Linked DNA regions of Indioceanicola profundi. The protein of the gene in region 1 interacts with the protein of each later gene in a pairwise test. Links are inferred from orthologs where the notes say so. Each region holds a gene or a part of one and is shown on either strand. Other genes may lie near its edges. The genes, in order: DOL89_RS06410, DOL89_RS15435 and DOL89_RS07080.

Region 1 (3,813 bases):
CCTGCGAGTAGAGGGCGGCCAGTCGCCTGACAAGGTTTTCAAGCTCGCGCACATTGCCCGGCCAGCGATAGCGCTTCATCCGTTCCAGCGCGGCGTTATCCAAGCTCTTCAGCGGGAGCCCCTCGGCCGCGGCCGTCTGGAAAAAGTGACGGGCCAGGGCCGGCACATCCTCTGTCCGCTCCCGTAGGGGCGGCAGACGGATCGGCACCACGTTCAGGCGGTAGAACAGGTCTTCGCGGAACAGCCCCTGACGGATCAGCGTCCGCAGATCGCGGTGGGTGGCGGCGATGATCCGGACATCGGTCTTGATCGGGGTCCGCCCGCCGACCGTAGTGTACTCCCCCTCCTGCAGTACGCGGAGCAGACGGGTCTGGGCCTCCAGCGGCATGTCGCCGATCTCGTCCAGGAACAGCGTGCCGCTCTGGGCCTGCTCGAACCGGCCGGTGGAACGCATGGTCGCGCCGGTGAAAGCCCCCTTCTCATGACCGAAAAGTTCGGATTCGATCAGTTCCCGCGGGATCGCCGCCATGTTGATGGCGACAAAGGGCCCATTGCGCCGCTTGCCGTAATCATGCAGGGCCCGAGCCACGAGCTCCTTACCGGTGCCGGATTCGCCAGTGATCATCACGGTCAGGTCCGTGCCCATCAGGCGCGCCAGTACCCGGTAAATCTCCTGCATGGCCGGCGACCGGCCAATGAGGGGAAGCTGTTCCTCCTCCGGTTCGGCCGCGGAGAGCGGGACTTCCGCCGCAGCCGTCGGCGTGGTCAGCGCCCGCTGAACCATTCCGACGAGTTCCTTCAGGTCGAAGGGCTTCGGCAGATAGTCGAACGCGCCGCGTTCCGCCGCCTTAACGGCCGTCAGCAGGGTGTTCTGCGCACTCATCACGATGATGCGCAGGTCGGGGCGGATGCGCTTGATGCGAGGGATCAGGTCCAGCCCGTTCTCGTCCGGCATCACCACGTCGGTGATGACAAGGTCTCCCTGTCCCTCCTCAACCCAACGCCAGAGCGTGGCGGCATTGCCGGCCGTGCGGACGTCATGGCCCAAGCGGGCCAGCGCCTGCGTCAGGACCGTCCGGATCGCGCGATCGTCGTCGGCAACCAGGATTGATGCCCCCATTTTCACGGCCCCTCTTCTGTCACGGGTACGTCGGCAGCCATCGGCAGCGACAACTTGAATACAGTGCGCCGTGGGGCGCTTTCGAAGTCGATGACGCCGCCGTGGTCGCCGACGATCTTCGCCACCAGCGCCAGCCCCAACCCGGTGCCGTTCAGCTTGGTGGTGACGAATGGATCGAAGAGGTGGGGGCGGATGTCCTCGGGGATTCCTTCGCCATTATCCTGGACGCTGACGAGCAGCGGCAGATGGACCCGGCTTTCCGACCCGGCGACGGCCAAGCGGACACCGTGCTGATAGGCAGTGGAGAGGATGATCTCCCCACCCTGCTCCGGACACGCCTCCGCCGCGTTCTTCACCAGATTCAGGAATATCTGGACAAGCTGGTCGCGGTTGCCGAGCACCGGCGGCAACGAAGGGTCGTACTTCTCTACGAAACGGATGTGCCGGGCGAAGCCGCTCTGCGCCACGCGGCGCACATGCTCCAGCACGGCATGAATATTGACCCCGGTGGTCTCCAAGGGCCGGATGTCGGAAAAGACCTCCATCCGGTCCACCAGGGCGACGATCCGGTCCGCCTCGTCGCAGATCAGCCGCGTCAGCATCCGGTCGTCTTCGGACGCATTCTCCTCAAGCAACTGGGCGGCGCCCCGGATACCCGAAAGCGGGTTCTTGACCTCGTGCGCCAGCATGGCGGCCATCGCGACCACCGAGCGGGCGGCCCCCCTGTGGCTCAACTGGCTATCGATCTTCCGCGCGATAGAGCGCTCGTGCAGGGTCAGGACCACCAGATCCGGCGGATCGGCCAGCGGAGCGGCCTGAACCGTGATGGAATGTTGCCCGATCCGCGGTGTGTCGAGCGTAACCCCATATTCGGAGACGCGGGAATGCGTGGCCCGCGCCTGTTCGATCAGTTGCAGGACGGGACTGTCCGCCGGGATCAGGTCCGTCAGCGGCTCCCCCATCATGCGGGACGCGCTGACGTCGAAGAACGCCTGTGCCTGAAGATTCAGGAACCGGACGAGCCCGTCATTATCGACGACCAGCACGGGCTCCGGCAAAGCGGACAGGATGCCGGCCGGGTCCAGCGGTTCGTCCCGGCCCGGCCGGCGCAGCAGCGTGGCAGCGGCGCGGCGCATCATGCTGCCATCTTCTCTGCCGCTGACCGCTCCCCGGAGTTCCTTTCCATGATGCCGCGGTCCATCAGCGCCCGGTAGAAATCCGCGATGGTCTGCTTGACCCGCGCAGGGTCCTCCGTGGTCATGATGGTGCTTCGGTACTCGGCGGAACCGGGAAGCCCTTTGGAATACCAGGCGACGTGCTTCCGGGCGATTTTCAGCCCTGCGTCCACGCCGTAGTGGTTCAGGATGCTCTCGTAATGCTCCAGCACGATCTGGAGCTGTTCGGGCAGCGCCGGCTCCGGCGTCACCTCGCCGGTGCGCAGGAAGTGCATCACCTGGGCGACGAACCATGGGCGGCCATAGGTCCCCCGCCCGATCATCACCCCATCCGCCCCGGACTCGTCCAGGCAGCGGACAACATCCTCGAACGTATTGATGTCGCCGTTGGCGATGACCGGGATCGATACCGCGTCCTTGACCTTGCGGATAAATTTCCAGTCGGCGGTGCCGTTGTACATCTGACACCGGGTGCGGCCGTGCACCGTCAGCATTTTGATCCCGACTTCTTCCGCGATCTTCGCCAGACGCGGCGCATTCAAATTGTTCTCATCCCATCCCTTGCGCATTTTCATGGTCACAGGCACCGAGACGGCCTTGGCCGTGGCCTCCAGGATGCGTCCGGCCAGCGGCTCGTCCTTCATGAGGGCGGAGCCGGCATAGCCGTTCACCACCTTCTTCACCGGGCAGCCGAAATTGATGTCGATGATCGCCGCGCCGCGGTCGGCATTCAGCTTGGCAGCCTCCGCCATCACCTCCGGCTCGCAGCCTGCGAGCTGCATGGAGATCGGCGCCTCGTCCGGGTGCCACTCGGTCTTCAGCATGCTTTCGCGCGTGGCGCGGATCATCGCCTGGCTGGCGATCATCTCGGACACGACGAGGCCGGCGCCCGTGCGCTTCACCAAGCGACGGAACGGCATGTCGCTGACGCCCGACATAGGCGCCAGAATCACCGGATCGTCGATTTTCACCGGCCCGATCTGGATCGGCTTAAGGCGGCTTTGCAACACAGAATTGCCCATCAGTTAGGCACCTTTGCGAACTGCTCGATTTTTAGGCGGAACGCTAACACGCCGCAGGAATTTTGCAAGCCTGTGCCTTAGAATGGGAGGTGCGCGAATTCGCCACCCGCCCGATGCCCCGCCGGTGAACCCGTCCAAGTGGTGCATAGGCCCGGGTTGGTCAATCCGGGTTGCGGGACCGCCGGCATTTCACCGGCGCAGGGGCATGTCCGGGATTGGCGTGCGGCACGGATAGAGCTAGGCTCCGCGCCCGATCCGGCAGGAGATACAGAACACCATGGTTGCATGCGTCGCCCTTATCGTCGCCGCTGGTCGCGGCGCGCGGTTCGGGACCGATATCCCCAAGCAGTACCTGCCCCTGGCCGGCCAAGCCGTGCTGCGCCGGTCCGTCGAGGCGTTCCGCCGTCATCCGCGGATCACAGCCGTGCGCGTCGTGATCAGCCCCGAGCACCGGCATCTTTACGACCAAGCCATGGCCGGTCTGGACCTCCCGGAA
Region 2 (3,800 bases), 1.9 Mb from region 1 along the record:
GGGTGCCGCCGATGAAGGCCCCGCCGGCCTCCCCGCCCGCCACGAACCAGACGGTGAGCAGCACCGCCAGGCCCATCAACGCGCCCGCGGCCAGGGCGACATGCGGGGTCTTGCGGGTGCCGTGGGTCACCGACAGCGCCCGCGGGAAATATCCCGCGCGGGACAGCGAATAGATCTGCCGGCCATAGGCGAAGATGATGGTGTGGAAGCTGGCGATCAGCCCGATCACCGCGATCAGGGCCAGGATCTTCGCCGTCTCGTCCCCGTAGATGGCCTTGAACCCGTCCAGCAGGGGCTCGCCCGAGGTGGAGAGCGCGAAGGCGCCGTTCGGGATGCCGCTGTTCAGGAACAGCACCATGAAGGCGCTGAAGATCAGGGTGAAGATGCCGAGGATCAGGCCCTTGGGCATGTCCCGCTTGGGGTCCACCGACTCCTCCGCCGCCAGCGGCAACTGCTCGATGGCCAGGAACAGCCAGACGGCGAAGGGCAGGCAGGCCAGGGCGCCCGCGATGCCGAAGGGCAGGAAGGGACCGCCGCCCTCCGGCAGTTCCACCGCCGCCCCGTCCGGCCCGGCGCCGATGTTCAGGGACCAGCGGGCGAAGTCGAAATGGGGAATGGCGCTGATCCAGAACACCGCCAGGATCGCCAGCGCGGCCAGCGTGACGCACAGCGACACCCGGAAGGACAGGTCCACCCCCACCAGGTTCAGCGACACGAACAGGATGTAGCAGCCGATCCACCAGACCGGCTGGAACGCAGCCCCCGTTTCAAAGATGCTGCCGAGATAGGAGCCGATGAAGAACACGATCACGGCCGGGGTCAGCACGAACTCCATGTTCTCCGCCAGCCCCGTGACGAAGCCGCCCCACGGCCCCATGGCGGTGCGGGCGAAGCTGTAGGCGCCGCCCGTGTGCGGCAGGGCCGGCGACATCTCCGCCAGCGAGAAGCAGAGCCCGAGATACATGCACATGATCAGCACGGTGGCGATGGCCATGCCGCCGAAGCCGCCGGCCGCCAGCCCCAAATTCCAGCCGGAGAAATGACCGGAGATCACGGCGCCGACGCCCAGCGCCCACAGCGACCAGACCCCGGCATAGCGGCGCAGGCCGCGCTTCTCAAAATAACCGGCTTCAACCGTAGTGTAGGTGACCCCGCCAGCCTTCTGCGACAAGCCGCCGACCGGCATGGGCGAGGGAACAATCGTCTCTTCCGACATGATACCTCCTGTCCTGCCCGGCCTTTTGTCTTGTCTGGCCGATGGCGACATTGTTTGGAGGCGCTCTCCCACTGGAAGGATCGGTTCAGCCCGCGAACGAAGTCAATGGGGAGTTTGGGCGTATCCCCCGCACGCGGAAATCCGCCCGCCCCGTGAAGTCTGGCCGTCCCGCCTGTTGTCCTGCCGAACCTCAATCAGCAAGGGAGCGAGGCATGGCTGCCGACAGGAACGGTCCGGGACCCCAGGACAATGCCATGGGCACCGGCGCGCCGGGGCCGGACGGGGGGCGCCAAAGCGGGCGCGATCATGATCCCGGCGTGCAGGGCGGCGGAACCACCGGCACCACCGGATTCGGCAACAGCGCAACCGGCCGCCCCGGCTTCGCCCGCGAGGGCCAGACGGAGGAGCCGCAGCGGGTCGAGCCCTCGCCGGAGGACAAGGCGCGCGGGGTGAAGGAGGAGCATGCCGTCTCCATCCTTTCCGGCCAGAACAGTGCCGCGCGGGATGCCGGGCTGCCCGGCAGTGCCGGTTCCGGCTCCAGCCGGGAGGGGGATGCCGGCAGCGGTTCCACCGTCGGCGGGCCGGCCACCATCGGGCCGGATGTCGGCCGCGGCACGGTGGGCGGAACGCGCGGGCAGGGCGTGGGCGGCACGGTGCCGGCCCCCGATCCTATCGCAGACAGCCCGGCCCGCGGCGCCGGCGTGCCGAACAACCGGCTTCCCGACGACGCTGGCGGCCAGGGCCGTGCCGGCATCAACGAAGACGGGCGGGAAGGCGGCAAGCTGCCGGAGGACCGCGCCGCGGCGGCCAAGTCGCTGGGCAGCGGCGGAACCTCCTGAGGCCTGCCCGCAGCCCTATGGACGAACGGCACCGCCCCTGGACCAGGAGCGGTGCCGTTGTCCGGATCGCGCGCGGTCGCGAAGCCCGGTCAGAGCGCTTCGGCGTTCAACTCACCGGTGCGGATGCGGACCGCCTGGGCCACATCCATGACGAAGATCTTGCCGTCGCCGATGCGGCCGGTATTGGCGGCCTTCTGGATCGAGTCGACGACGCTGTCCACCAGCTCGTCCGTCACCGCGACCTCCACCTTCACCTTGGGCAGGAAGCTGACCGAGTATTCGGCGCCGCGGTAGATTTCCGTCTGCCCCTTCTGCCGGCCGAAGCCCTTCACCTCGGAGACGGTCAGTCCCTGGATTCCGAGCGCGGTCAGAGCCTCGCGCACCTCGTCGAGCTTGAACGGCTTTATGATGGCCATGACGAGCTTCATCGCGCTCTCCCCTTTCTGATCCATGCCTGTCGGGGGCATCTGCCCCGTTCTGTTCATGCGCCGCACTGGCGCGGCCCATCTACAATCGATCTTACAAGAACCGTGCCGGGTTTGGATTGCGGCGGAAACCGTGTAACCCGCCGGTGGCAAACCCGATCGAACGGCGCGCCCTTGGGCAAGCCCCGCCTATTATTTAGGCAAGTGCGATCCCCGCCTGCGGCCCCGCGCCCGCTGGACAGGAATCGCCGGGTGGGGAATCCTGCCCGCCGGACACCTATATGAACAGGCGGGGCACCCGGCCCTCCCGACAGGATCGTTCCAGGATCGCAGATGAACACCACCGCCAACTCCGCACCCGACGAGTCAGCCCTGACGGCGGAGGTCGCCATCGTCGGCGGCGGGCTGGCCGGGTTGACGCTGGCCTGCGCGCTGGGCACGGCGGGCGTGCCCGTGATCGTCATCGACCGCGACCCGCCCGAGTCGCAGATGGCGGAGGCCTTCGACGGCCGCACCACCGCCATCGCCTATGGCAGCGCCAGGGTGCTGGACGGGGCCGGCCTCTGGGCCGACTGCGTGGATGAGGCCGGGCCCATCCTGGATATCCGCGTGACCGACCAGAACAGCCCGCTGTTCCTGCATTACGACCACCGCGACGTCGGCGACGCGCCCTTCGGCTGGATCGTGGAGAACCGCACCATCCGCCGGGCCCTGTTCAAGCGCCTGAAAGAGCTGGCAGGCACCGTCACCCATCTGGCCCCTGTGGCCGTGACCGCGCTGGACCGGGCGGAGAGCGGCGTCGCCCTGACCCTGGCCGACGGCCGGACGGTGAGGAGCCGGCTGGTGGTGGGGGCGGACGGGAAGCGGAGCCTGTGCCGCGAGGATGCCGGCATCCGCACCACGGGCTGGTCCTACAACCAGCACGCCATCATCACCAATATCGAGCATGAGGAGCCGCATGGCGGCGTGGCGGTGGAGCTGTTCCTGCCCGCCGGCCCCTTCGCCATGCTGCCGCTGACCGGCAACCGCATCAGCATCGTCTGGACCGAGCGGTCGGAAATGGTGCCCTGGTACATGAAGCAGGACGAAGCCCGCTTCACGGCGGAGCTGCAGCGCCGCGTCGGCGACTGGCTGGGCCGCATCCGGCCGGTGGGGCCGCGCGCCTGCTATCCGCTGGGGCTGATGCATGCGGAGCGCTACACCGACCGCCGCCTGGCCCTGATCTCCGAAGCCAGCCACACCATGCATCCCATCGCCGGCCAGGGGCTGAATGTCGGCATCCGCGACGTGGCCGCACTGGCGGAGGTGGTGGTGGACGCC
Region 3 (3,771 bases), 130 kb from region 1 along the record:
TCGCCCGGATGGATCTTGTTCTGGATGCCGTCCAGACCGGCCATGAGCTGGGCGGCGAAGGCCAGATAGGGGTTGGCGGCCGGGTCCGGGAAACGGACTTCGACGCGCTTGCCCTTCGGGTTGTTCACGTACGGAATACGGCAGGAGGCCGAGCGGTTGCGGCTGGAGTAGGCCAGCAGCACCGGAGCCTCGTAGCCCGGAACCAGACGCTTGTAGCTGTTGGTCGTCGGGTTGGTGAAGGCGTTCAGGGCGCGGGCATGCTTGATGATGCCGCCGATATAGTACAGCGCCATGTCCGACAGGTCGGCATAGCCAGAGCCGGCGAAGAGCGGCTTGCCGTCCTTCCAGATGGACTGGTGGCAGTGCATGCCCGAACCGTTGTCGCCATAGACCGGCTTCGGCATGAAGGTAGCGGTCTTGCCATAGGCATGGGCGACGTTGTGCACCACGAACTTGTAGAGCTGCATGGCGTCGGCCATCTGCACCAGCGTGCCGAACTTCACGCCCAGCTCATGCTGCGAGGCCGCCACCTCGTGGTGGTGCTTCTCGACGGCGACGCCCATCTCCGCCAGGACGGACACCATCTCGGCGCGGAAGTCCTGGCCGCTGTCGATCGGGGCCACCGGGAAGTAGCCGCCCTTCACCGCCGGACGGTGGGCGAGGTTGCCGCCCTCGTAGTTCTTGGCGGAGGTGTAGGGACCTTCCTCGCTGTCGAACTCGTAGAGGACGCGGTTCATCGAGACGTCGAACTTCACGTCGTCGAACACGAAGAACTCGGCCTCCGGGCCGAAATAGCAGGTGTCGCCGATACCGGCGGCAGCCATGTAGTTCTCCGCCGCCTTGGCGATAGAGCGCGGGTCGCGCTTGTAGGGCTGCCCGGTGGAGGGCTCATAGACGTCGCAGAACACCGTCAGCAGCGGCTGGGCAGCGAACGGGTCCATGACCGCGGTCGAGGCGTCCGGCATGAGGATCATGTCGGACTCGTTGATCGCCTTCCAGCCGGCGATGGACGAGCCGTCGAACATGATGCCGTCGGTGAACATGTCCTCGTCCACCGTGCTGATATGCTGCGCGGTGTGCTGCAGCTTGCCCTTCGGGTCGGTGAAGCGGAGGTCGACGTACTTGACGTCATGCTCCTTGATCAGGTCGAAGAACTTGCTGGTATCAGACATAGCCTCGGTTTCCGTTGGTTTGAGGTTTTGCCGGTGGCGATTGGGACGCCGCAACTGCCGACCGGCTGAGCTGGCAGGCGGACGCCCGGGTGGTGCTACGGGCGGCTCAGGGTGGCCCAGGCTGCTCCACCCCTTGCCGATAAGAAACCCTGGTCCGGTCAGATCGCGTCGGGGCCGCGCTCACCGGTCCGGATACGGATAACCTCGTCGACTGCGGTGACGAAGATCTTGCCATCGCCGATGCGCCCGGTGTGGGCGGCCTGCTGGATGGCTTCGATGGCGCGGTCGACCATGGCGTCGTCCATCACCACTTCTATCTTCACCTTGGGCAGGAAATCCACGACGTATTCGGCGCCGCGATAAAGCTCGGTATGCCCCTTCTGCCGGCCGAAGCCCTTGGCCTCGGTGACAGTGATGCCACGGATGCCGACTTCGTGGAGCGCCTCCTTCACCTCGTCCAGTTTGAACGGCTTGATGATGGCTTCGACTTTCTTCATCGGCTCCAAAAGCTCCCTGTACCGCGCCGGTCGGAGAGGCGCGTGTTCCAAGCGCCTGATCGGCGCGCCCAACGGGGTAAGCATGCGGCATGCCACGGCCTAAAACCAGCGGAGTCCGCGCCTTCTTCCCCGTTCGAGCGTGACTTTGCCGAAATAGCGGGCAAAACACTGCACCTTTTTTCATCACTTGATCGGCGCGAGGGCATGTCGCATAAGGCAGGCTAGCAATCCTGCGCGTTTTCGGCAGGATACGTGGAAGGCAGATCTGCTCTGCCTTTGACGGAACAGACACTTTCAACAGAGGGCTTGACGAGGCAGGGCGGATTGTTGCATACGCTGGCCTCCCGGCGGCGACGGTAGCTCAGTTGGTAGAGCCCTCGGTTGTGGTCCGAGTGGTCGCGGGTTCGAGTCCCGTCCGTCGCCCCATTTTCCCGCTCCGGCGGGGCCGGGACCCCTTCATAAAATATCCCCATCATTGCCCCATGCAGCGCAGGTGACGTTCGCCTGCCGCCACGGCATGATGCCGCCGCTACCACGCATGGGCGCGGCATGGAATGGGGAGCATCGTGACAGATCTGCTGGCCAGGGCGACAAGAGCCGATATCCGCCTGGACCCGTTCCCGCATTTGATCGTGCGGGATGCGCTCCCGCCGGAGGTGTTCGAGCCGCTGCGGGCCGGACGGCCCCGCTTCGCCGACATCGGCTGGAGCGGCGAACCGCCGAGCGGGCAGCGGATGCCCTATTCCGCCTATCAGTTCCAGACGCAGGACCGGTTTCATCCGCTGTGGCGCGAGCTTACGGCGCGCATGTCCTCGTCCGACGTGCTCAGCCGCGTGGTCGATCTTTTCGGGGATCACATGCCGGTCCATGCCCCGGAAGTCTGGGGCTGGGTGGATCGCAACCCGAGCCCGAAAGTCGGGCTGCTGTCCAGGGACGGCTTCGAATCGGTCGATGTGCTGACCGACGCGCGGCTGGAGATCACGACTCCGGTGAAAGGCGCGCCGAAAAGTCACCGCAGGGCGCATCTCGACACCGCAAACCGGCTGTTCACGGGGCTGTTCTATCTGCGCGATGCGGACGACCCGTTGCCGGGCGGCGATCTGGGCCTCTACCGCTGGCGCGCCGCACCGCGGGAGACAGGGCGGTTCGAGATCGGCGAGGATGAGGTGGAACTGGCGGCGGTTGTTCCCTATGCCGCCAACACGCTGGTGCTGTTCCCCAACTCCCGTCACGCGCTGCACGGCGTGATCCCCCGCGGGCCGGGACCGTTCGAGCGGGCCTATCTGTTCTTCACGGCGGAGATCGCATCCGACCTGTGGTGAGGACCCGCCATGGCGCATGAGATTCTGACAGTCGATGAGATGTACCGGGCCGACCGGGCCGCCATGGCCGCCGGCGTACCCGGACCCGAACTGATGGAATCGGCTGGCGCCGCGGTGGCCCATGCCATCCGGGAACGATGGAGTCCATGGCCGGTCGCGGTTCTGTGCGGGCCGGGAAACAATGGCGGCGACGGATTCGTCGCGGCACGCCTTCTGGCAAAGGCTGGATGGCCGGTGCGGCTGGGGCTGCTTGGCAGCACGGAGTCGCTGAAGGGGGACGCCGCCTGGGCGGCCGGAACCTGGACCGGTCCGGTTGAGCCGCTTGGGACGGCTCTGCTGGACGAAGCGGAACTCGTGATCGATGCGCTGTTTGGCGCCGGGCTGTCCCGTCCCTTGGATGGCGTCGCCCTGGGCGTGGTCGAAGAACTGGTCAGGCGCGGAACACCGGTCGTCGCGGTGGATGTGCCCAGCGGCATCCGGGGCGACGATGGCAAGGTGCTGGGGGCCGCGCCGCGGGCTGTCCTTACCGTCACCTTCTTCCGGCACAAGCCGGGGCACCTGCTGCTGCCGGGGCGGGCGCTGTGCGGGGAGTTGGTCGTGGCGGATATCGGCATTCCCGCACGGGTGCTGGACGGAATAGAGCCGCTGTGCCGCCGAAACGATCCGGAACTGTGGGGTGGGCGGTATCCCTGGCCGAGTCTCGGCGGACATAAGTACAGCCGCGGACATGCGGTGATCCTCGGCGGGGAGGTAATGACCGGGGCGGGACGGCTGGCGGCG

What was found.
Region 2: the proteins of DOL89_RS06410 (region 1) and DOL89_RS15435 interact in binary tests that used the Escherichia coli proteins (3 or more experiments, as listed by UniProt). The link is inferred for Indioceanicola profundi from one-to-one orthologs.
Region 3: the proteins of DOL89_RS06410 (region 1) and DOL89_RS07080 interact in binary tests that used the Escherichia coli proteins (3 or more experiments, as listed by UniProt). The link is inferred for Indioceanicola profundi from one-to-one orthologs.

The regions. Positions count from the first base shown.
Region 1 is NZ_CP030126.1:1,350,114-1,353,926, forward strand. What follows is about bases 192-3,190. They hold DOL89_RS06410 (two-component system sensor histidine kinase NtrB), read right to left. Parts: upstream 2,260-3,190; coding sequence 1,123-2,259; downstream 192-1,122. Other genes in these bases: ntrC (nitrogen regulation protein NR(I)), read right to left, coding at 192-1,120; dusB (tRNA dihydrouridine synthase DusB), read right to left, coding at 2,256-3,190. Outside these bases: more of ntrC, read right to left, coding at 1-191; more of dusB, read right to left, coding at 3,191-3,317; DOL89_RS06420 (bifunctional 2-C-methyl-D-erythritol 4-phosphate cytidylyltransferase/2-C-methyl-D-erythritol 2,4-cyclodiphosphate synthase), read left to right, coding at 3,595-3,813.
Region 2 is NZ_CP030126.1:3,213,683-3,217,482, forward strand. The notes cover bases 815-3,800. They hold DOL89_RS15435 (P-II family nitrogen regulator), read right to left. Parts: upstream 2,484-3,800; coding sequence 2,145-2,483; downstream 815-2,144. Other genes in these bases: DOL89_RS15425 (amino acid permease), read right to left, coding at 815-1,216; DOL89_RS15430 (hypothetical protein), read left to right, coding at 1,429-2,055; DOL89_RS15440 (UbiH/UbiF/VisC/COQ6 family ubiquinone biosynthesis hydroxylase), read left to right, coding at 2,814-3,800. Also shown: more of DOL89_RS15425, read right to left, coding at 1-814. UniProt on the Escherichia coli protein: Involved in the regulation of nitrogen metabolism. Regulates the activity of its targets by protein-protein interaction in response to the nitrogen status of the cell.
Region 3 is NZ_CP030126.1:1,483,357-1,487,127, reverse strand. The notes cover bases 1-2,957. They hold DOL89_RS07080 (P-II family nitrogen regulator), read right to left. Parts: upstream 1,670-2,957; coding sequence 1,331-1,669; downstream 1-1,330. Other genes in these bases: DOL89_RS07070 (2OG-Fe(II) oxygenase), read left to right, coding at 2,236-2,957; glnA (type I glutamate--ammonia ligase), read right to left, coding at 1-1,172. In the rest of the region: more of DOL89_RS07070, read left to right, coding at 2,958-2,991; DOL89_RS07065 (NAD(P)H-hydrate dehydratase), read left to right, coding at 3,001-3,771. UniProt on the Escherichia coli protein: P-II indirectly controls the transcription of the glutamine synthetase gene (glnA). P-II prevents NR-II-catalyzed conversion of NR-I to NR-I-phosphate, the transcriptional activator of GlnA. When P-II is uridylylated to P-II-UMP, these events are reversed.